One region of the Priestia sp. FSL R5-0597 genome, then DNA from elsewhere that is predicted to be linked to it. Evidence: a T-box and tRNA genes for the amino acid it is inferred to sense, from the RefSeq annotation. Region 1 holds a T-box; the other holds one or more tRNA genes.
The links. A T-box is a leader RNA that pairs with one kind of tRNA and senses whether it is charged. The one in region 1 lies ahead of thrS (threonine--tRNA ligase), so its partner is inferred to be a tRNA-Thr.

Region 1 (11,627 bases):
TATATGAAAGTAAAGAAGTAAAAAAGTGGCGAAAAAAACATTTAAAAGCACATGAATTTTTAAAACAGCATGGAATGGGGTTTACTCGTCACTACGTCGGTTCTACAGCCTGTTCACCGAGTCGAGCTACATTGTTTACAGGGCAGTACCCTTCCTTGCACGGAGTGACCCAAACGCAAGGTATCGCAAAGAAGTCACAAGATCCTGATATGTTTTGGCTGCAGCCTAATACCGTCCCAACGATGGGAGATTATTTTAAGCAGGCTGGGTATCAAACCTTTTATAAAGGAAAATGGCATATTTCTGATGAGAACATCTTAATTCCAGGAACACATAACGTTTTTTCTAGCTACCAGATGCAAACAGGAATACCGGATCCAGAAAAAGAGCGCCTCTATCAACGGGCTAATAAGCTTGAAAAGTTTGGTTTTTCAGGGTGGATTGGTCCAGAGCCGGAAGGAAGAAACCCGCACAATTCTGGTTCATCTGCGGCCATTGGAGTGAGTGGACGAGACGAAATATATGCAGAGGAAATCATAGAGCTTATTCAACGATTAGAATATCAAAAGACTGCGCAGCCTTGGCTCATGGTAGCTTCGTTTGTGAACCCGCATGACATTGCGCTGTTCGGAGCGATCACCAAACACCTTGCTATGTTTCAGTTTTCTATTGATGGGACAATTCCGAACATCGAGCCGCCACCTACTATTAGAGAATCTTTACAAACGAAGCCTAGCGCTCAAAGCAGCTATAAATACATCTACCCAAAAGCGCTGCAGCCGACGCCAAATTCTAGTTTCTACCGGCGCTTATATTATCAGCTTCAAAAAAATGTTGACAAACAAATTTTGAAAGTCCTTCAGACTATAGAACAATCTTCGTTCTATGACAATACCATTATTATTTTCACGTCGGATCACGGTGATTTGCTTGGGGCTCACGGAGGACTACATCAAAAATGGTACAACATGTATGAAGAGTCGATTCACGTGCCGCTTCTCATTCATAACAAGCATTTGTTTCCTAGTTATCAACGTACAGACTTGCTGACTAGTCATGTTGACTTGATCCCGACAATGCTTAGCTTGGCTAATATCGATGTTTCCGCTGTTCAAAAGCAATTGCAAAAAAGTCATACGGAAGTACATCCATTTGTTGGGCGAGACCTCTCAGGAACGTTGCGAGGAGAAACATCGCTCCATCAAGAAAAAGCACCGATTTTCTTTATGACGGATGATGACCCCACAAAAAGACTTCACCAAACAAATTTTTTAGGAGAAAGCTATCCGTCAGTCGTTCAGCCTAATCACATTCAAGCGGTCATTGTGGAGTTTCAATCAGCCGCAGGAAAGGAAATCTGGAAATACGCTCGATACCATGATAATCCGCAATTTCGGTCAGCACCTAACGAAAAAGATGAAGTCATCCACCGAGAGCAATATGAAAGTTACCCGGTAGATCTTACTAACCTTAAAGAAACATCGGTTCCGGATCAAATTGAAATGTACAATTTGACCAAGGATCCGTTAGAAACAGTAAATTTGGCTTACCCGTATTTTTCAACAAATGAAACAAGGAAAATTCAGCGGCAGCTTGATGTTATTCTTAAAGAACAACTCAGGAAAAAACGGATTTTTCCGCAAAGTGGAAGCATGTACCAGGGGCTTCCGTCTAAAGATAGATAAAAAATAGTTTCGACGAGTTCAAGCCTAATATTGGTGTAAGTAGAAAAAGGTATATTTAATATTTTAGTATATAAATAAAAAAACTGATGATACTCGTGCTATGTTACTTATTCTGATTTGAGCAGTACTGGATTTTAATTCGTTAATAATACTTAGATAAAGCAAATAAGTGCTTGTAATATCTTTCTTTTTTGCCTTTATTTTTACAAAATAAAGGTAAAAACAAAATAAAATGCAGGTGTTAATATTATAATAAAAAACTTTTTAAGCCCATATATTCCTAAGTAACTTTTCGGGAATTTAAGCATAAATTAATTCTATAATATTAAAAAATAAAAATTATTTCTTGACTTCTGTAAAATTTATACACTATAATCACTTTTAACAACTAACAAACATTATTTGGCAATGAAAAGGACATGAATTAGGTGCCGTTTTCTTCGCAGAGAATAGGGTCAGCGGCTGGGAGCCCTTAAGAAATCATCTAATTTACCACCTTAGAGCTATTGCAGGGAATGTGCATAACTGAAACTGCAATCGGTAAAACCGTTATCTTTTTTGAGCGTAAAATGCATACAGGTATTTTACGGAATTAGGGTGGTACCACGACCGCATTCGTCCCTTCACTAGGGATGAGTGCGGTTTTTTATGTAGAAAAAATGAATATACAAGCATTGAAAAGGACATGAATCATTTTTGGATTTTCTTTACAGAGAGTAGGGTCACTGGCTGAGAACCCTTAGAAAACGAAATGAATTTACCACCTTGGAGCTGCGGCGGGGAATGTGTATACACTGAAACTGCAACCGGTAAAACCGTTATCTTTTTAAGCGTAAAATGCATACAGGTATTTTACGGAATTAGGGTGGTACCACGGCCGCATTCGTCCCTTTACTAGGGATGAGTGCGGTTTTTTTGTTGAATAAAAACATATTGGAGGAATGAACATGTCAAAACAAATGGAAGCAGAAAAACGAAATCATCAAAAATTAGGTCAAGAACTGGAGCTGTTTATGTCGATGGAAGAAGCTCCTGGTATGCCGTTTTTCTTACCTAACGGAATGATTGTTCGAAATGAGTTAGAAAACTACTGGAAACAAAAGCATTACAAAGCAGGCTATCAAGAGATAAAAACTCCCATCATGATGAAACAGGAGCTATGGGAACAATCAGGGCATTGGGAGCACTATCATGAAAATATGTATTTTTCAAATGTTGACAAACAAAACTATGCGATTAAACCGATGAATTGTCCGGGAGCCATTTTATTGTTTAACAGCAAGCGAAGAAGCTATCGAGAACTTCCGATTCGATACGCAGAACTTGGATTGGTTCACCGTCACGAGCTTTCGGGCTCTTTAAACGGACTGCTAAGAGTCCGGTCATTCACACAGGACGACGCTCATTTATTCGTAGAACTCAGTCAGATCGAAGCTGAGATTAGCCGCATTCTAGCGTTTATCCATGACTTTTATTCACATTTTGGCTTTGATTACAAAGTGGAACTATCCACACGTCCTGAAAAATTTATGGGAGATATTGAAACATGGAATCAAGCGGAAAAGTCGCTTCAATCTGTGCTAAATGAAAAAGGATTAGACTACCAGGTGAATGAAGGAGACGGGGCTTTTTACGGGCCGAAAATCGATTTTCATATTTTAGACTCCTTAGGCCGCAGCTGGCAGTGCGGAACAGTTCAGCTTGATTTCTTAATGCCAGAGAAGTTTGACTGTATGTATATTGGAGAAGACAATAAACCGCATCGTCCTGTAATGATTCACCGCGCTATATACGGTTCCGTTGAACGTTTTATGGCCATCTTGATTGAACATTATGAAGGTCAATTTCCTCTTTGGTTAGCTCCAGTTCAATTTAAGCTTTTGCCTATTGCACCGCCGCATGTGGAATATGCGTACAAGGTGAAACACGAGCTGGAGTCACAAGGGTATCGTGTTGAAGTGGATGATCGTATTGAAAAAATAGGTCTGAAAATTAGAGAAGCCGAAATGCTCAAAGTTCCTTATATGGCCGTAATAGGAGATAAAGAAGTAGAAAATAAATCGCTTGCTATGCGAAAGCACGGGAAGAAAAACATTGGAACAGTAAGTGTTGAAGAGGCAGCTGTACACTTGAATAAAGAAATGGATTCAAACAGAGTTTATTGAGGCCATTTACCTTGCTAAATAGAAAAATCCGATTTTTTAAGTCGGATAGTGATTCCCTTCATCTTGTCTTACACCAAAATGAAGGGAATATTGAACTAGAAGGGTATAAGATATTATATATCGGCAGTATAACTTTTGCCTTAGACAAACGCCGGTATTTTGTGAAAAAAATTATCTTATCCCATTCGAATCGTTTGCATTTGATGGAGCTGAATCTCCATTTGACAATTTGTTCATAGGTTGCTGACCTCGCTTCTTTTTAGAAGGAGAATAAAAAAGAAATTTAAACATAAAGTACACTCCTAATGCTAGTAAAATACAGCCAATAAGTAAGTTAAGCATCTCTCTCCGCCCTTCATACGCTTCAGTTTTCATCATTATAACACCCGTTAAGGTAAAACATTCATCGTTCTGTAAATAATCCCTATGTCAGGAATTTATATTTGAAGATAGGTACCGAAAAAAACTATCTGGAAATAAATCGATTTATTTTTTAGAATATTAATTTTATTCAAACTTATTATACATAATCACAACGATGATTTCTTTATTTAGTTGATAAAGCCAAAATAGAGAGAGATTAAGAAATCGCTTACAAAAACTCTTGAAATATATATAATGATATTAGTATACTAATAGACAAGTTAGTAATTATTTCTATATAATTACTTCTGTATCTGAAGTAAAAACGCGTAGTCAAATAGGAAAAGACGTCATTTTTAAGTTTTTTAATGGATGAGTGGCAACAGAGAGGAGAGAGTGCAATGGGAAAACTATTTAAAAAGAAGTCAATCGAGCAATTATTAGAACAAAGTCAAAACAAATCTCTAGTCAAAACATTAGGGGCATTCGATTTGACTCTTCTTGGTATTGGAGCCGTAATAGGAACGGGGGTTTTAGTGTTAACAGGCTTAGTAGCTGCTAACGATGCGGGGCCAGCCGTTATTTTTTCTTTTATACTGGCTTCTATTGTATGCGGTTTTGCAGCGCTGTGCTATGCGGAATTTGCTTCAACTATACCTGTATCTGGGAGCGTTTACACCTATACATATGCAACCATCGGCGAAGTGGTAGCACACTTAATGGGATGGACATTGCTTTCCGTCTATTTATTAACGATGTCAGCAGTAGCAAATGGATGGTCTTCTTATTTTAATAATTTTTTAGAAGGCTTTGGTTTTTCACTCCCAAAAGAATTGATTACGATCCCTGCAAATGGAGGCCTGGTGAACCTTCCTGCTATTTGTATTACCCTTCTTATTACATGGCTGCTTTCAAGGGGAACTAAAGAAAGTAAAAAAGTGAATAATTTTATGGTACTTGTTAAATTATTTATTATCCTTCTCTTTATTATTGTAGGGGCTTTTTATGTGAAGCCGTCTAATTGGACTCCTTTTATGCCTTATGGAATTGAAGGGGTTGTGACAGGGGGAGCGGCCGTATTTTTTGCTTTCTTAGGTTTTGATGCTTTATCTACATCAGCAGAAGAAGTAAAGAACCCGCAGCGCAATTTGCCAATTGGAATTATTAGTTCACTCGTGATCTGCACGATTATTTATGTAGCGGTATGCCTTGTTATGACAGGGGTTGTTTCTTACAAGGAACTGAATGTTCCAGAAGCAATGGCCTATGTTCTTCATTCAGTAGGACAAAATGCAGTGGCAGGAGTTATTGCTGCAGGAGCTGTAATTGGAATTATGGCTGTTATTTTCGCCTACATTTATGCAGCAACACGAATTTTATTCTCAATGAGCCGCGACGGCTTGCTACCAAAAGCATTTGCTAAAACAAATGAGAAAACGGGAGTTCCGACTCTCTCCACTTGGCTAGTAGGAATTATCGGAGCGTTAATTTCAGGATTTATCGATTTAAAAGAACTTGCGAATTTAGCAAATATCGGAGCCCTTTTAACTTTCGGTATGGTGGGCGTCAGCATTATCATCTTACGCAAAACGCACCCAACTTTAAAACGTGGATTTACAATGCCGTTTGTCCCGGTTTTACCAATTTTATCTGTATTGTCTTGTTTATTTTTAATGATTAATCTTCCTAAAACAACATGGCTATATTTTAGCATATGGATTGTGCTTGGTATATTTGTGTATATAGGTTATTCTCGTAAACACAGTCGATTAACAAGTGAAGAAATGAAAAAAGCGAGTTAGAAGCAAAAAAAAGAGCCTTTCATCCAAGAAAGGCTCTTTTTTTGCTTTTTGTTCAGTTGTTAGACAGTTAGGACGATTGTTCACTATGTTTTTTGCGTGTTTCCACAATAAACAGACAAGTGCTAATAACAAAAGCCGTTCCTACAAAAATGGCGCCAACCCAAGGAAGTGAAGTAAGTCCCATATGGTTAATAATTACGCCTCCGAAAAAGGCGCCAAAAGCATTTCCTAAGTTAGCAAATGAGTGATTCGAAGTAGAAGCTAAAGCAGGTGCTTCCTGTGCTAAGTTCATAATTTTCACTTGAATACCAGGCATTACAGCAAATGCTGCTGCTCCCCAGAAAAACAGCGTGATAATCGCTGCTGCTGGGCTTTTGACAGTAAACGTAAAAATAGTCAGCACAATACAAAGAAAAGCAAAGATACCTACAACCGAAGGCATTAACTTCCAATCTGCAAGCTTTCCTCCAACAACATTTCCAAGCGTAACGCCGCATCCGTACAATACAAGTATCCACGTAACGCTGTGTTCACTTACTCCCGTAACGTCTTCAAGAAGCGGTGTAATGTACGTAAATACAGTAAATAAGCTACCGCACCCTATTGCACTTAAAAGAAGCATCACAAGAAGTTTTGGTTGGCTAAAAGCAGCAAACTGCTGTTTTAGACCCGTTAATTTTTCTTGACCAAGCTTTGGGATAAACAGAATAATACCGATAAATGCAATGATTCCCATAATGGTAATAGCCCCAAACGAAGCTCTCCAACCTAAGTGTTGGCCAATAAATGTTCCTACAGGAACGCCGATGATATTTGCAATGGTTAAACCTGCCATCATCGTTGCAACAGCACTTGCTCGCTTATGCGGTTGTACGAGCCGTGAAGCAATAACAGCGCCTACTCCAAAGAAAGTACCGTGACATAACGCCGTAACTAAACGAGCTCCCATCAAAATTCCATAGTTAGGTGCAATAATAGCAATCGCATTTCCGAGAATAAATAAAAGCATGAGTAAACAAAGCAGAAGCTTTTGAGGAAGTCGATGAGTAAAAATGGTTAAAATTGGCGCGCCAATCGCTACTCCTAAAGCATAGCTCGTAATTAGCTGACCAGCAGTCGAAATGCTAACATGAAGGTCTTCTGCAACGTTAGGCAGTATCCCCATAATAACGAATTCCGTCATTCCAATAGCAAAAGCTCCAAGAGTCAACGAGATAAGAGCAATTGGAAAGGAATCTTTCTTACTGACCTGCTCATTAGTATGCGTTGTATTCATGTGTGATCACCCTTTCTGTGTATAAAATTTATATCTCCTTGAAAAGAAGTCAATTACTAATAATACTTAAGTGATTGAGCTTTGACAACCAAAAAAGCTGATGTAAGCGGTATCTTTCGGGATTCCGTTTATCTTTATCATATATGAAGACAGTCAGACATAAATTTATTGACAGAATAAAGTTTAGTCCTATAAACTATTTTTAAAGTTGAATAGTTTATACCTATAAACTAAATGAGCAAAGGAGGGAAAGAAGTGACGAAAAGCAAGCTATATCAAGCTGTAGAACTTTTTGAAGAAGTGCTGTTTGTAGGAACAGAAGTCATTCACAGAGAGCTGAGCCATAACCTCTTCGAACATGTCTCAAGGCAGCAGTTTGATTTGTTAAATAGTTTAATGATTAAAGGTCCATCTTCACCTGGCAGTCTCGCTGTCTTGCAAGGTGTTCATAAAAGTGCCATTTCGAATCGAATTAAAAAACTGCTCGAAAAAGGGCTTGTGGAGTGGGACACTAATGAACTAGAGAGCGATAAACGTTCTAAGCTTATTAAGATTACGGCTGAAGGAGAAAAGGTAATACATGACGGAAATGCCGCGTGTTTTAGTATCATTGAGAATTTGTTTGATGATGTAGAAGAAGAAAAAATAGATACATTTATTGAAATTCTTACAATGGCAAAAGAAAAGTTAACTATAAAAGGGGAAAGCAAAAAATGAAATTTATTGTGAAATTTAAATGGGTGATTGCGGCCTTTATTTTAGCTTTAACGGTCATATTGATGCTAACGGCACCCAATTTAACAAAGCTCGCAAGTGAAAAAGGACAGTCTCAGCTTCCTGATGATGCCGTTTCATCTAGGGCCAGCCAAATTCTCAAAAATGCCGGGGAAGACAGTAACACCATCAGCATGGTGATCAAGCTAGATAACGCATTAGATAAAGATAGTGAGAAACAAATACAGAAAATCATTGATAAGACAGAGAAAATTAAAGGTGTAAAAGATGTTACAACGCCTTTAACAGATGATCAAGATGTTCGTAACCAATTAATGTCTAAAGATAAAAAAACCGTTTTAGTTCCGGTTACTGTCAGTGGATCGGATGAAAAAGTTGAAAAAATAGCGAATCAGATTTATGACAGCGTGCCAAAAGACGTTACGGCATATGTAACAGGTGCATCTCTTATTAATCAGGATTTTGCACACAGTTCAGAAGAAGGGTTAAAGAAAACCGAGTTTATTACTATCTTCTTGATTGTAGGTTTGCTTCTACTCGTTTTCCGTTCAGTCGTGACGCCGTTTATTCCTATTTTAATTGTGGGAATCACATACTTAATCAGTCAATCGTTACTAGGTATTTTAGTTAAAAATGTCGATTTTCCAATCTCAACGTTCACGCAAACGTTCTTAGTAGCTATTTTGTTTGGAATAGGTACGGATTACTGCATTCTTTTACTTAACCGTTTCCGTGAAGAATTGGCTAACGGACATGATAAAGTAGAAGCCACGATCACGGCTTACCGTACAGCAGGAAGAACGTTATTCATCAGCGGAATTGCCGTATTTATTGGTTTTGCAGCCATCGGATTTGCCAAGTTTGCTATTTTCCAATCGGCCGTTGGCGTAGCAGTGGGAGTTGGTGTGCTGCTAGTGATTTTATTTACCTTGCTGCCACTTTTTATGGTTACGCTTGGAGAAAAATTATTTTGGCCGTCTAAAAAAGTGGCTTCTCATAGCGATAATAAGCTGTGGGGGTTTTTAGGAAGAAAGGCAGTAGCGCGACCGTTCGTATTTTTAGTCATTACAGCGATTATTACCGTGCCTTTTATTGTAACGTATGACTCAAAAGTATCGTTTGATTCTACTGCTGAAATAAGCAGTGATTATAAATCTATAAAAGGACTAAATGCTATCAGTGACGCACTGGGAGAAGGAAAAGCATTTCCTGTCAATGTTATTATTAAAGGAGATAAAGAGTTAACAAAGGCGGATGTTATTCCGTATTTAGGAAATATAAGCAAAGCAATTGAAAAAGTGGATCACGTGGATTCTGTTATGACAATCACACAGCCTACCGGAGAAAAGATTGATGATTTATATGTTAATTCACAGCTGGGCTCTGTATCAGACGGAATCAAAGATGCTGTTAAAGGAATCGGAGATGTACAAAAAGGATTAAGTGATATTGAAAAAGGGCTAAATCAAATAGCTGACCAAACGGGTTCTGCTTCTAAAGAATCTGGCGGGTCACTTGCACCTGCCGCAGACGGATTAGCTCAAGTTAATCAACAGCTGCAGCTTGTCAGCACTCAGCTCTCTACAACAGGAAATGTGCAGCAAGCGGTTCCTCAGCTTGCAGCACTCAGCAAACAGCTTACTACCATTCAAACCGGTCTTCAACAAGCAAATGAGAATCTTTCAGCTCAGCAAGGCCAAGTCGGAACCCTATCAGACAGTATCAATCAATTAGCAGAAGGTGTTGACAGTGCAAATGATGGGCTAACGAAAATCTCAGATGGCTTAACAAAAGCAACAGGTATGCTTGATAACATGAGTGACAGCTCAACAGTTAGAGATACGGGTATTTATCTTCCAGCAGAAGTGATGAAAGATAAAGGGTTTAAACAATCCATCGACAACTATTCTTTTGCAGATGGAAAAGGAGTTAAGCTCAGCGTAGTGCTCGATCAAAATCCATATTCTGAGGAAGCCATTTCAACCGTAAAAAATATTGAAAAAGCGGTGGCAAGCGAAGTCGTTGATACGCCGTTTGAGCATACAGAAATTGTGTATGGAGGGGTATCGAGCTCAAATGCGGATTTAAAAGATTTATCTACAACGGATCTTTCACGCACAATGGTTATTATGATGATTGGATTGTTTATTGTTTTGACCATTTTATTCCGTTCAATGATCATGCCTGTATACATGATTGCTTCACTGTTGCTTACGTATTATACAGCAATGGGAATCTCAGAGCTTCTATTCGTGGATATAATGGGGAATGACGGAATCAGCTGGGCCGTGCCATTCTTTAGTTTTGTTATTTTAGTTGCTCTTGGAATTGACTATTCTATTTTCTTGTTAGACCGTTTTAACGAAGAAGTGAAAAGCGGCGTAGCAGAAGGCATGGTTACGTCTATGAGTAAGATGGGGTCGGTTATTATTACTGCCGCTATTATCCTAGCCGGAACGTTTGGGGCTATGATGCCATCAGGTGTATTAACGCTTGTTCATGTAGCAACGGTTGTTATCATCGGTCTTTTACTTTATGGCCTTGTTATTCTTCCACTTCTTATGCCAGCGATTGTCGTGACGCTTGGAGAAGGAAACTGGTGGCCGTTTCTTCGAAAAAAAGAAAAATACAAAGTAGAAGAATAACTTATATATGCTGGATTTTATCAACAATCAGATATAACGTTAAGCATTAGATAGGATAAAAATGAAGGGTAGATGAGCGTCATGAGACTGCTTTATCTATCCTTTTTTGTGCTATTGGAAAACTTGAGCATGATTAAAAGTAAACTTAAGCAGGCGCTGTGATAAATATACCGGGTCGAATAAAAGACTTCCTACTAGGAAAACCTATAGTCAAAAACATGCGGAGGTCTTTTTAATGAAATTTGTAAATCTTTTAGCTAATCAGCGAGAAAAACGACGCGAACAAATGCGTGAAGCAGGCACATGTCCAGACTGCTTAGGAAAACGTTTTCACCATGTTGGGCTTTATTTTGTGCACGTTTATGAATGTCCGAGCTGTCAGGGGAATGAGGAAAACTAAATAATTCAGCCGAAAAGCTTCTTCATAAAATAGAAGCTTTTTTTATTTCACCACTATTACAAGCTCAGTAGGTTGAAAAGAATTGTTCCTTTAGAGCTAATAATGATAAGATTAAAAAAAGCAGCATCCAAGGTAATTCATACTCACTTTTACGTAAAAACCACTATAGTAGAGAGACTATATAAAAAGGAGATTCCGGCATGGGTGAAAAAAAGAATATTGATATAGGTGGTCTTAGTTTTGCTTGGGATTTAGAAAAAGGAAAATTTAGCTTTGAAGGAGAAGATGCGATTCTTTTTTGGATTTCTTCGGCGATGAAAACATTGTTTGACACAATCGAAGAAATATCTGGAGAAGAGGCAGCTTCGGTAGTACTGGAAACTACTGGTTTTCGACAAGGATTAGTAGTAGGAGAGTACTTTCAAAACATGAAGGGCGTAACGGTTTTTGAAGCGGCTGAGTTAATTACAAATACATACGCTTCGGCTGGATGGGGAAAAACTACTATAAAATATTTAGATCCTGAAAGTAAAACTCTATCTGCTGAATTAAAAGA
Region 2 (11,627 bases), 1.8 Mb from region 1:
TACTTTTTCGCTCAACAGCTTCAAATAATCTTCTCCATCTACATATTTTGTCATCAGCTGTTTTTCTAATTCTCCGTAAATGAGATGTAAATCATGTAATTTATCAGCAAGGACTTTCTCATCTTCTGCTTGAAGTTTTTGCTTCATCTCTTCGAGAGACGGTGCATCTACCGTGTACTGTTTAAATTCTTTAACCATTTTTTCTAGTTCTTCAATAAACCCTGCTTGTTCTGAAGAATTCGCAAACAATCGAAGCTCTTTTTTTTGATGCTCGATAATTTTTTTAAGCATCATATGAATACCTGTTTGATCCACATGATAGCGGCTAATACCTCCGACTTCTTGCAGAATACGCCACGCAAGACGTGTAAAACTATAAACTTGAGCACGCATCATGCCTTCTAACCCAGGTGTTTGAACAAGCGCATACTCCGACTGAAACGTCATCTGTTCAGGTACAATATAAATAAGTGGATGCCCAAGCGGAGCATTTAACAGCTCTTGGCGCATGCTATTTAAAAGATATTCCGTTTTCCCGCTTCCTGAACGTCCTAATAAAAACTGTAGCCCCACGTTTTCACCCCTTCATTTTTCTTCTCTATATTTTTAGTTGTTTAAGTGCAAAATGGATAAACGCCACGCAAACACGTGACGCAGTCGTCAAAATTTTATAGTGATAATCAGCTAAATCTCTCTATCTCTCTCCTTATTATTTTACTGAACTTGCAGACAAAATTCCACTTTGCACATATGTGAAATGCTGGATGCAACAAAAAAACTTTTCAGTAGCCAAATGACCACTGAAAAGTTTTAGAAAAGCGAGTTATTTTCTACTTTTACATCATGATTCCACCATCTACATGCAGTGTTGTGCCGTTAATATAGTTGGACTCATCAGAGGCTAAATAAAGATAAGCATAACCAATGTCAGAAGGCTGACCTAACCTTTGTAAAGGAATAGTGGATTTCATTTGATCAATGATTTTGTCCGGCATCGCCTTCACCATATCCGTCTCAATAAACCCGGGAGCTACAGCGTTTACATTAATTCCTTTTCGCCCAAGCTCTTTAGCCCATGTTTTTGTCATTCCCACTACGCCGGCTTTTGTCGCCGCATAGTTTGTTTGACCAACATTTCCATATACGCCGGATACCGAAGATGTGCTGATAATTTTCCCTTTACCTTGAGCAATCATATGCGGTACAACGGCTTGCGTACAGTGAAAAACGCCTGTAAGGTTTACGTTAATGACCGCTTGAAAATTTTCAACTGATAATTTAGTTAGCATTCCATCTCTGGTAATACCTGCATTATTAATTAAAATATCTATTTTAGAGAAGCGTTTCACGACTTCTTCTACCATTGCATCTACACTGTCTCGATCCGCTACGTTTACTTGAAAGAATGCTACATCTCCGCCTTCTTCTTTTAGCTGAGCTGCTCGTTCTTCTCCTACTTTTGCATCGTAGTCAACCATAGCGACCTTTGCACCCTCTTGTGCGAAAATTCGAGAAGCTTCGAACCCTAACCCATTTGCTGCACCCGTAATAATTGCCACTTTATCTTTTAATCTCATGTCACCCGCGCTATAAGACGCTTACTAACAACGATTAATCAGCAAGTCGCTTGAATCTTAGTAGCGCATTCCCCTCCTCAAAACGACGCCAAGCACGTCTTAATGATCATTCGGTGCTTTTCTAGTAATGATCCCTCTACTTACATCTTAGTAGTCAAGCTCAAAAATCATTCATATAATTTTTAAGAAAACGTTTTGAAATACATGAGGTGATAATACATGTTGAGAAAAAACATGTATATCTCTAGAAAACAAAGGGTTCATTACTTAGGTGCAACTAGGAATAGACGTCTAATTTATTCCCAGTTTTTTCTTTTATTTTAGCATATTTTTCACAATTGATAAACAAAAAACTTGTTCATTACTAGACAGATACTCTGTATGTGCATTGTTCTACCAACCGAATAAACAGACAAATAACTTCTTTAAGAAAAAGGCAAAAAGCCTTTCAAAAATGCTGCTGTATTCCTATAAGAAAAGGTTTTTCCATAGTTTACAATACCCTCTTCTGCTGTATGTATAACAAAAGACTGCCTATTAAAAAGCAGTCTTTCATCACTATTTGTTATATATAAACAAACTATTTGTCATACTGTTTCACTTTAGATTTTTCATTTAATCTTCGTTCAATTTGCTTTCCAACAAGCCATAGGACAAAAATGATCACTAAAACAAGTACTGCTTTTAAAGGCTGTTTCACAAATGAAACAAAATCGGCCCCAATAAAGCTCATCATAAATATCATGACCATTTTACCCGCTAATACAGCAAGCATAAACTGAGCCATACTGACACGTGATAGTCCAGCTACTACATTAATCGCTGAAGACGGCGTAAAAGGGAAACAAAGCATAATAAACAGCGGTCCAAAACCGTGTCTTTCCACCCAAATCATAATCTTTCGAATTTGCGCATGGCGGCTGATAAAATGTAAAAACCTCGCCTGTCCGTATTTTCTAAAAATCAAAAAGACAAGCAGTGATCCAACGCAGCTCCCGATCCATGAAATTAAAAAGCCTAACCATAAGCCAAAGGCAGCAGCATTAGCCATTACAAACGCAAAAAGCGGCAAGATAGGAATAAACGCTTCTAAAATAGGCAACAGCAGTCCGGGAATGATCCCAAATGATTGATATTGTTTTAATAACTCGAGGACGCCGTCTAATGTCAAATAATGCTTTAATGTTTCAAAATCCATCGAATGTTCTCCTTATTTAAACAACTGTGCTACTTTTCACTTATTGTACTACTTTCCTTTACCAAACAAAAGTTTTACAGCGTTTTATCTTTCCTGCCCTGTTGCGCTTGCCATATAGCCAGCCCTTACTTACACGAACAGAACCTCTAGAACAACATGTGCTTTTACTTAGACTGCTGCAAATAACGTTTAAACCAGCTGGTTAAATATTTTAGTCTCGCCGTTCGTAAATTAGGCTTACCGCTTCTAGAAAGTTCATGGTTAGACTGAGGAAAACGAATAAATTCTACTTCTTTATCTTTTCTTTTTAGTGCCACATAAAGCTGTTCAGCTTGTTCAATTGGACATCTATAATCCTGTTCGCTATGCAAGATTAACAGCGGTGTTTTCACGTTCTCCGCTAAACGAAGCGGCGAGTGGTTCCAAAGTTTTTCCGGATTCTCATAAATATCAGCTTTCAATTCCCATTCGGTAAAATAATAGCCAATATCACTAACGCCGTAAAAACTCGTCCAATTTGAAATAGACCGTTGCGTCACCGCTGCTTTAAACCGATTTGTACTTCCTACAATCCAGTTTGTCATAAATCCTCCGTAGCTTCCTCCTGTTACGCCAAGTTTATCTTCATTAATATAAGAGTAGCGGTTAATTGCTTCGTCGGTTACTGCCATCAAATCCATATAATCCATGCCTCCGTAATCTCCTCGAACGGCATCTGTAAAGGCTTGACCATATCCTCTTCCGCCTCTTGGATTAGAAAAGAGGATATTGAACCCTTTTGATGCAAGCACTTGAAATTCAAACATAAATGTATGACCATACATAAGATGCGGACCTCCGTGAATTTCTAAAATGGTTGGAGATACATCGTTGGCAGCAGCCGCTTTTACGACCCAACTGTGGATATGTATACCGTCCGTGGCAGTCGCGCAAAAAGATTCTGCTTCCGTTAACTGCACATGCTTTAAAAATGAATCATTAACGTTTGTCAGCTTCACTAGTTCCTCTGTTTTTAAATTTAAAGAATAAAGATCTCCGGGATGTGTAAATGTACTGATTGCTACGATAGCTTCCTCACCGTTGGGAAGAACAGATACCCCGTATACGTGAGCATTATCCATAAGCACAGAGTCTAACTTTCCATTTACATTTCCTTTATATATGCCTACAGAACCCTTTTCACTTACGACAAAATAAAATTCTTCCTTACTGCTCCACATAATTCCCGCTGCGGTTCTTCCAAAGTGAAAATCTCCTGCTACCATATCTCCTATTTCTAAGTCTATACCTGCAGTGATACAAGCTGTTTTTTGATTGGAGACCTGATAAATATATATGTCATTCATTGAAGCCGATCCGTATGTACGTTCATTTCCAATGTAAGCTATGTATGACCCATCTGGTGACCACGAAACTTGATGAAAATATCCTGTTTCTGCTGTAATAGATGTTAACTTTTTAGTATCACGATGCAAAATAAACACGTCCATGGTTAACGATAAATCCGGATTCTCTCCTCGACTGCTGCAAAATACAATTGAATTTGCATCAGGGGCCCAGCATCCTACAGAGTGATGATAAGGTCCATCCGTTAAAAACGTCACTTCTTTATTTTTAAGTTTAACGACCGCAACTTGCGTATATTCACCTTTTAAATAGCCACTAGCATCGGATTTATACAACAAACGTTCCACTTCGTATGGCTGAGGATGCTCATGATTTTGTTCAACTCTTACAGCTTTTTCTTCCACTTTTGTAGAAAACATAATTTCGTCACTATAAGGAGACCATACGGGATTACTAACGCCTTTTTCACAATCTGTGAGTGCTTCTGCTTCCCCGCCTGTCGCTGCTAATAGATAGAGCTGAACGGTTTGACTGCGATCTGATAAAAAAGCAATCCACCTGCCGTCAGGAGACCATGCAGGAGAGTGATTATTTCCTTTATAATACGTCAATTGCTTTGTTTTTTTTGTTTCAAGATCTAACATAAACAGCTTCGTCTCATAACCGTTTTCTATTTTTTTCGTTTCTCGAACCGTATAAACTACACTTTTTCCATCTGGAGAAATCTGAGGGTTATACACAGACTTCAATTCATACAAATCCTCTACCGTTACCGTACGCTTTTTTACATGATTCAATTTCTTCGCCCCCAAGGATTCATTTTTAAACCAAATAGCCAATCGATAAAAACGAAAGTAGCGTTTCCCTCTTACTTTATCATTTCTAAAAATAAAAATCTAAAAATTTAGAAAATTAGTTGTTTTTTCTTCTTTTAATCTATATAATAATAAAAAGGGTGCAGAGGTGATGAGGTATGAACAATGAAAAATCGTACACGGAAATGATGAAGTCCCTCGCTCGCAAGAAAAAAGTAATTGATACTGTGAGTATGTTGGATGTTTATATCGAAATGGTAATTGATGAATCGCTTTTTAAGCGTCAAAAAGAACTGTTAGAAACAAACATTAACACGGCATTAGATCAACGTGATGAAACTGCTTTTTATGAGCTATCAGCACAGTACCAATCCTTACTTCAAACATCTACTTAATATTTCAAGAAGTTCATTCATGTTAATGATTTATATGTACGTTTAACAGGCAGAACCTTTCTTCTCAGGAAGAACAGCTGTCTGTTAAATCGTGTTTACTACATAAAAAAAGATTCTTACAGATGTAAGAATCTTTTTTGTTAGAATTTTTTCTATGAGTGGAAGTAAACAACCGTTCCACTCATAGATTTTTTGTTATTTATGCGCCTGAAACTGCTCTTCTTCTGTTGAACCTTTTAAAGCTGTTGTAGAGGAAGTCCCACCGGAAACTACTTGCGCCACTTCATCAAAATAACCCGTTCCTACTTCACGCTGATGTCTTGTAGCAGTATATCCATTTATTTCACTAGCAAACTCTCTTTCTTGTAACTCTGAATAAGCTGCCATTCCTCTTGTTTTATATCCTCGTGCCAGTTCAAACATGCTGTGATTTAAAGCGTGGAAGCCAGCAAGCGTAACGAATTGGAATTTGTAGCCCATTTTTGCGATTTCTCTTTGAAACTTTTCAATCGTTTTCTTATCTAATTTTTTCTTCCAGTTGAAAGATGGTGAACAGTTATAAGCAAGCATTTTACCTGGGAATTTTTCATGAATAGCATCTGCAAATTTTTGTGCCTGTTCCAAGTTTGGTTCAGACGTCTCACACCATACTAGATCAGCATATGGCGCATATGCTAAGCCACGAGCGATAGCTTGATCGATTCCGGCTCTCGTGCGATAAAACCCTTCAGCGGTGCGTTCACCTGTAATAAACTGGCGATCTACAGGATCAACATCACTTGTAATTAAATCAGCGGCATCAGCATCGGTACGAGCAATCAGAAGTGTTGGAACACCCATTACATCAGCAGCTAAACGAGCAGCAATCAAGTTTTTCACAGCTGTCTGAGTTGGAAGCAATACCTTGCCGCCAAGATGACCACACTTTTTCTCAGATGACAATTGATCTTCGAAGTGTACCGCAGATGCTCCTGACTCAATCATTCCTTTCATTAATTCAAATACGTTCAACTGTCCTCCGAACCCTGCTTCTGCATCTGCTACAATTGGAGCAAAGTAATCAATATCTCCTTCTCCTTCTAAATGCTGAATTTGATCGGCACGCTGCAGCGCTTGATTGATTCGTTTCACAACATGCGGCACGCTGTTTGCTGGATATAGACTTTGATCAGGATACATATTTCCTGAAAGGTTTGCATCTGCAGCTACTTGCCATCCACTGAGATAAATGGCTTTTAACCCTGCTTTTACCTGTTGTACTGCTTGATTTCCTGTTAAAGCTCCTAATGCATGAACGTATGGCTCTGTTTTTAATAAGTTCCAGAACTTTTCGGCCCCTCTTCTAGCAAGCGTGTGTTCAATATCAATGGATCCTCTCAGTCCAATGACTTTTTCTGCAGAATATGGACGTTCAATTCCTTTCCAACGCTCATCGCTTTTCCAGTTCTCTTCAAGGTTTTTTACACGAATCTCTTTCATTCTTTATACCCCCTAATGAATTTAAAATTCTATATTCATAAAAATATAAAACGCAGCAGTGAGAATATGTCTGTTTCATGATGAAGTAAATTAGCAGTTTGCCATAGTTTTAGTAAGAACGTAGATGAAATAAGTAAATAGTTGAAGGACATGTAGTAAGACTTTGCTGAGGTGAATATACGCTGATAAGTTTGACTGCTATCTTTTCAATCACAAATAACTATTCCTCCCTATTGTTATAAAACAGTTTTTATTTTACATACGTTATTATATAACAGTACTTTCGAAAATGAAACCTCCTTTTAGAATTTTTTTCCTACTCGCAAGGAGGCTTTTCTATTAATACCTACGTATAAAAGGCTTCATATATCCTTTACTTTTTCTTATATCACTTATTCATTTCTTTCATACTTCTCAACAAATGAAATTCTTTCCAATATTGTTGGATGACCATATCGAAAAATTTTCACTAAATACGGCGGATTCACCTGGGACAGTCCTGATTTTGTTAAATCCTGAAATGTTTTAATAGCAGCTTGTTTATCTCCTGTTAAGTCCATGGCGTACGTGTCAGATTGAAGTTCATGATGACGCGACTGCATATTTGTTAAAGGACTTACAGCAAATGTGAGCACAGAAAAAATAAGTAGAATAAGCGGTAATGAATTTAAATCACTAAGAGAAGTGATTTTTAATGCTTTCCCCCATCTCTTAATCACAAAGCTAGCTAAATGTTTCGTTAGCCATAAACCTACAATCGATAAAACTAAGGCTGAAGCAATCCCTACATAAATATGTTTCTTCACATAGTGACCCATTTCGTGCGCCATGATAAACAAAATTTCACGTTCCGTCAATTTATTAAGAGTAGTATCCCATAACACAATTCTTGAATTAGAACCTATTCCCGTTACATATGCATTGAGAGAGTTCGTTTTTTCAGACATGTTTACTTCATATACATGCTTAGCAGGTATATGAGCTTCATCTGCTAAATGCAAAATTTTCGTCTCCAGCTCTTTATTCTTTAATGGATAAAAATCGTTATATAACGGATCGATAACCACTGGTTGAATAAACGTCAAAAATAGCGTAAATGGAATAGATACTAGCCACGCATACAGCCACCATCTTTTTGAAAACTTACGAATGAATGCATATAACACAGCAATCACTAAAAACATCGTGGCATAGTTCACCCAAAAATCTGTAAAAAGATCTTTCATCCATCCTTGGAAAGGTTGCGTCGTAATATGGTAAGCCGTTGAAAGCTTATAGCTAATCCAGTCCATAGGAAAAGAGTAGATCAGCAGCAGAACAGATAACCAAAATACATAAATAGCAGTTTGGAGAAGACTGAAACGACTGACGTCTTTAGACCACTTATTCACTTTCTTAGACACACCTAACACTAAAATTAAAATAAACCCTAACCACTCATATGGAATTCGGATAAAAAAGAGCGCATCTCTAATCTTTGAATATTTTTCGGTTAACATAAGTTCTCTTGCATTCATAAACGTAGCAGGATCCACGCTGGTACCTTTTAATGATTGTGGAATAGAGGTGTCACTTATATAAAATAAATACACCCATATACAAGCTGCATACACAAGAAAAACTCCGATGGACCACAAAACAAGTTTTTTCACGCATTCCCCTCCTTTTGTACAAACAGTATTCTGTTATTACTATTGTAGGTTTTTTTTCGAAATTTAGAACAAGCGTTTAGAGATGTGCCATAGGAAATGCAAATTGTGAAGAGAAAATCATAGAAAAACGAAAAATAGAGTTTATTCTTTTGTCTAAACTCTGTTTACAAACAAAAAAAGCAGTTTGCATATGCAAACTGCTTTTGAGATGACCCGTACGGGATTCGAACCCGTGTTACCGCCGTGAAAGGGCGGTGTCTTAACCGCTTGACCAACGGGCCAGTATGGCTCCACAGGTAGGACTCGAACCTACGACCGATCGGTTAACAGCCGATAGCTCTACCACTGAGCTACTGTGGAATATGGTGGGCCTAAGTGGACTCGAACCACCGACCTCACGCTTATCAGGCGTGCGCTCTAACCAGCTGAGCTATAGGCCCATTATTTGGAGCGGGTGATGAGAATCGAACTCACGACATCAGCTTGGAAGGCTGAGGTTTTACCACTAAACTACACCCGCGTTACTTAAGATGGGGCGACTGATGGGAATCGAACCCACGAATGCCGGAACCACAATCCGGTGCGTTAACCACTTCGCCACAATCGCCGTCTTAAAATGGTGGCTCGGGACGGAATCGAACCGCCGACACAAGGATTTTCAGTCCTTTGCTCTACCAACTGAGCTACCGAGCCAAATAAAATGGCGGTCCCGACGGGAATCGAACCCGCGATCTCCTGCGTGACAGGCAGGCATGTTAACCGCTACACCACGGGACCACTTTGGTTGCGGGGACAGGATTTGAACCTGCGACCTTCGGGTTATGAGCCCGACGAGCTACCGAACTGCTCCACCCCGCGATGATATGAATATGATATAAATAAATGGCGGAGGAAGAGGGATTCGAACCCCCGCGGGCTTTAACACCCCTGTCGGTTTTCAAGACCGATCCCTTCAGCCGGACTTGGGTATTCCTCCGTATATTTATAACAAATGTAACTTATATGGTAGCGGCGGAGGGAGTCGAACCCACGACCTCACGGGTATGAACCGTACGCTCTAGCCAGCTGAGCTACACCGCCATATTATTCGTTACAATTATTTAATTTCATTGGTGGAGCCTAGCGGGATCGAACCGCTGACCTCCTGCGTGCAAGGCAGGCGCTCTCCCAGCTGAGCTAAGGCCCCATAAATGGTCGGGAAGACAGGATTCGAACCTGCGACCCCTTGGTCCCAAACCAAGTGCTCTACCAAGCTGAGCTACTTCCCGTTTATGGCGCGCCCGAGAGGAGTCGAACCCCTAACCTTTTGATCCGTAGTCAAACGCTCTATCCAATTGAGCTACGGGCGCTTTATATGGAGCGGAAGACGAGGTTCGAACTCGCGACCCCCACCTTGGCAAGGTGGTGTTCTACCACTGAACTACTTCCGCTTATTAAAATGAGCCATGAAGGACTCGAACCTTCGACCCTCTGATTAAAAGTCAGATGCTCTACCAACTGAGCTAATGGCTCTCTATGGCTGGGCTAGCTGGATTCGAACCAACGCATGACGGAATCAAAATCCGTTGCCTTACCGCTTGGCGATAGCCCAATAAAATGGTGGAGGGGGGCAGATTCGAACTGCCGAACCCGAAGGAGCGGATTTACAGTCCGCCGCGTTTAGCCACTTCGCTACCCCTCCGATATAAATGGTGCCGGCAAGAGGACTTGAACCCCCAACCTACTGATTACAAGTCAGTTGCTCTACCAGTTGAGCTACACCGGCACGGTGGTGGAGGATGACGGGATCGAACCGCCGACCCCCTGCTTGTAAGGCAGGTGCTCTCCCAGCTGAGCTAATCCTCCAAATATCATACACAACATTAAATGTGTATATAAGTTTTTTACAAATGAGCCAAATAAAAAACCCCTAGACTCTTTTACAAGAGCATAAAAAGGGGTCTTATTCATTGCCTGGCAACGTCCTACTCTCACAGGGACAAAGTCCCAACTACCATTGGCGCTAAAGAGCTTAACTTCCGTGTTCGGTATGGGAACGGGTGTGACCTCTTCGCTATCGCCACCAGACAAGAGATTGCTCTCTCAAAACTAGATAACAATTTGCTGAGTAAAGCTTACGCTTTTAAAAGTTTGGTTAAGTCCTCGATCGATTAGTATCAGTCAGCTACACATGTCGCCACGCTTCCACCTCTGACCTATCAACCTGATCATCTTTCAGGGATCTTACTAGCTTGCGCTATGGGAAATCTCATCTTGAGGGGGGCTTCATGCTTAGATGCTTTCAGCACTTATCCCGTCCACACATAGCTACCCAGCGATGCCTTTGGCAAGACAACTGGTACACCAGCGGTGTGTCCATCCCGGTCCTCTCGTACTAAGGACAGCTCCTCTCAAATTTCCTACGCCCACGACGGATAGGGACCGAACTGTCTCACGACGTTCTGAACCCAGCTCGCGTACCGCTTTAATGGGCGAACAGCCCAACCCTTGGGACCGACTACAGCCCCAGGATGCGATGAGCCGACATCGAGGTGCCAAACCTCCCCGTCGATGTGGACTCTTGGGGGAGATAAGCCTGTTATCCCCGGGGTAGCTTTTATCCGTTGAGCGATGGCCCTTCCATGCGGAACCACCGGATCACTAAGCCCGACTTTCGTCCCTGCTCGACTTGTAGGTCTCGCAGTCAAGCTCCCTTGTGCCTTTACACTCTACGAATGATTTCCAACCATTCTGAGGGAACCTTTGGGCGCCTCCGTTACATTTTAGGAGGCGACCGCCCCAGTCAAACTGCCCACCTGACACTGTCTCCCGGCCCGATCAGGGCCGCGGGTTAGAATTTCAATACAGCCAGGGTAGTATCCCACCGACGCCTCCACCGAAGCTAGCGCTCCGGCTTCTCAGGCTCCTACCTATCCTGTACAAGCTGTACCAAAATTCAATATCAGGCTACAGTAAAGCTCCACGGGGTCTTTCCGTCCTGTCGCGGGTAACCTGCATCTTCACAGGTACTATAATTTCACCGAGTCTCTCGTTGAGACAGTGCCCAGATCGTTACGCCTTTCGTGCGGGTCGGAACTTACCCGACAAGGAATTTCGCTACCTTAGGACCGTTATAGTTACGGCCGCCGTTTACTGGGGCTTCGATTCAGAGCTTCTCCCAAAGG

Region 2: it encodes a tRNA-Thr, which carries the amino acid that the T-box ahead of thrS (threonine--tRNA ligase) is inferred to sense. The anticodon was not compared.

What each region holds. Positions count from the first base shown of each region.
Region 1 covers NZ_JBBOUZ010000001.1:2,360,948-2,372,574, forward strand. The annotation lists gene MKX72_RS11995 (sulfatase-like hydrolase/transferase) at 1-1,685, shown strand, start outside; T-box leader at 2,085-2,311, shown strand; T-box leader at 2,351-2,579, shown strand; gene thrS (threonine--tRNA ligase) at 2,633-3,850, shown strand; gene MKX72_RS12005 (hypothetical protein) at 4,022-4,225, opposite strand; gene MKX72_RS12010 (amino acid permease) at 4,615-6,015, shown strand; gene MKX72_RS12015 (MFS transporter) at 6,083-7,291, opposite strand; gene MKX72_RS12020 (MarR family winged helix-turn-helix transcriptional regulator) at 7,547-8,008, shown strand; gene MKX72_RS12025 (MMPL family transporter) at 8,005-10,671, shown strand; gene MKX72_RS12030 (hypothetical protein) at 10,907-11,071, shown strand; gene MKX72_RS12035 (STAS domain-containing protein) at 11,272-11,627, shown strand, end outside.
Region 2 covers NZ_JBBOUZ010000001.1:593,556-605,182, reverse strand. The annotation lists gene addB (helicase-exonuclease AddAB subunit AddB) at 1-573, opposite strand, end outside; gene fabG (3-oxoacyl-ACP reductase FabG) at 837-1,577, opposite strand; gene MKX72_RS03250 (TVP38/TMEM64 family protein) at 2,158-2,775, opposite strand; gene MKX72_RS03245 (S9 family peptidase) at 2,940-4,919, opposite strand; gene MKX72_RS03240 (IDEAL domain-containing protein) at 5,096-5,332, shown strand; gene aceA (isocitrate lyase) at 5,528-6,811, opposite strand; gene MKX72_RS03230 (M48 family metallopeptidase) at 7,204-8,463, opposite strand; tRNA gene MKX72_RS03225 (tRNA-Glu) at 8,673-8,744, opposite strand; tRNA gene MKX72_RS03220 (tRNA-Asn) at 8,749-8,823, opposite strand; tRNA gene MKX72_RS03215 (tRNA-Ile) at 8,827-8,903, opposite strand; tRNA gene MKX72_RS03210 (tRNA-Gly) at 8,910-8,983, opposite strand; tRNA gene MKX72_RS03205 (tRNA-His) at 8,995-9,070, opposite strand; tRNA gene MKX72_RS03200 (tRNA-Phe) at 9,081-9,156, opposite strand; tRNA gene MKX72_RS03195 (tRNA-Asp) at 9,165-9,240, opposite strand; tRNA gene MKX72_RS03190 (tRNA-Met) at 9,245-9,321, opposite strand; tRNA gene MKX72_RS03185 (tRNA-Ser) at 9,347-9,439, opposite strand; tRNA gene MKX72_RS03180 (tRNA-Met) at 9,467-9,543, opposite strand; tRNA gene MKX72_RS03175 (tRNA-Ala) at 9,574-9,649, opposite strand; tRNA gene MKX72_RS03170 (tRNA-Pro) at 9,655-9,731, opposite strand; tRNA gene MKX72_RS03165 (tRNA-Arg) at 9,736-9,812, opposite strand; tRNA gene MKX72_RS03160 (tRNA-Gly) at 9,819-9,893, opposite strand; tRNA gene MKX72_RS03155 (tRNA-Lys) at 9,903-9,975, opposite strand; tRNA gene MKX72_RS03150 (tRNA-Gln) at 9,980-10,054, opposite strand; tRNA gene MKX72_RS03145 (tRNA-Tyr) at 10,061-10,144, opposite strand; tRNA gene MKX72_RS03140 (tRNA-Thr) at 10,153-10,228, opposite strand; tRNA gene MKX72_RS03135 (tRNA-Val) at 10,233-10,308, opposite strand; rRNA gene rrf (5S ribosomal RNA) at 10,415-10,530, opposite strand; rRNA gene MKX72_RS03125 (23S ribosomal RNA) at 10,594-11,627, opposite strand, start outside.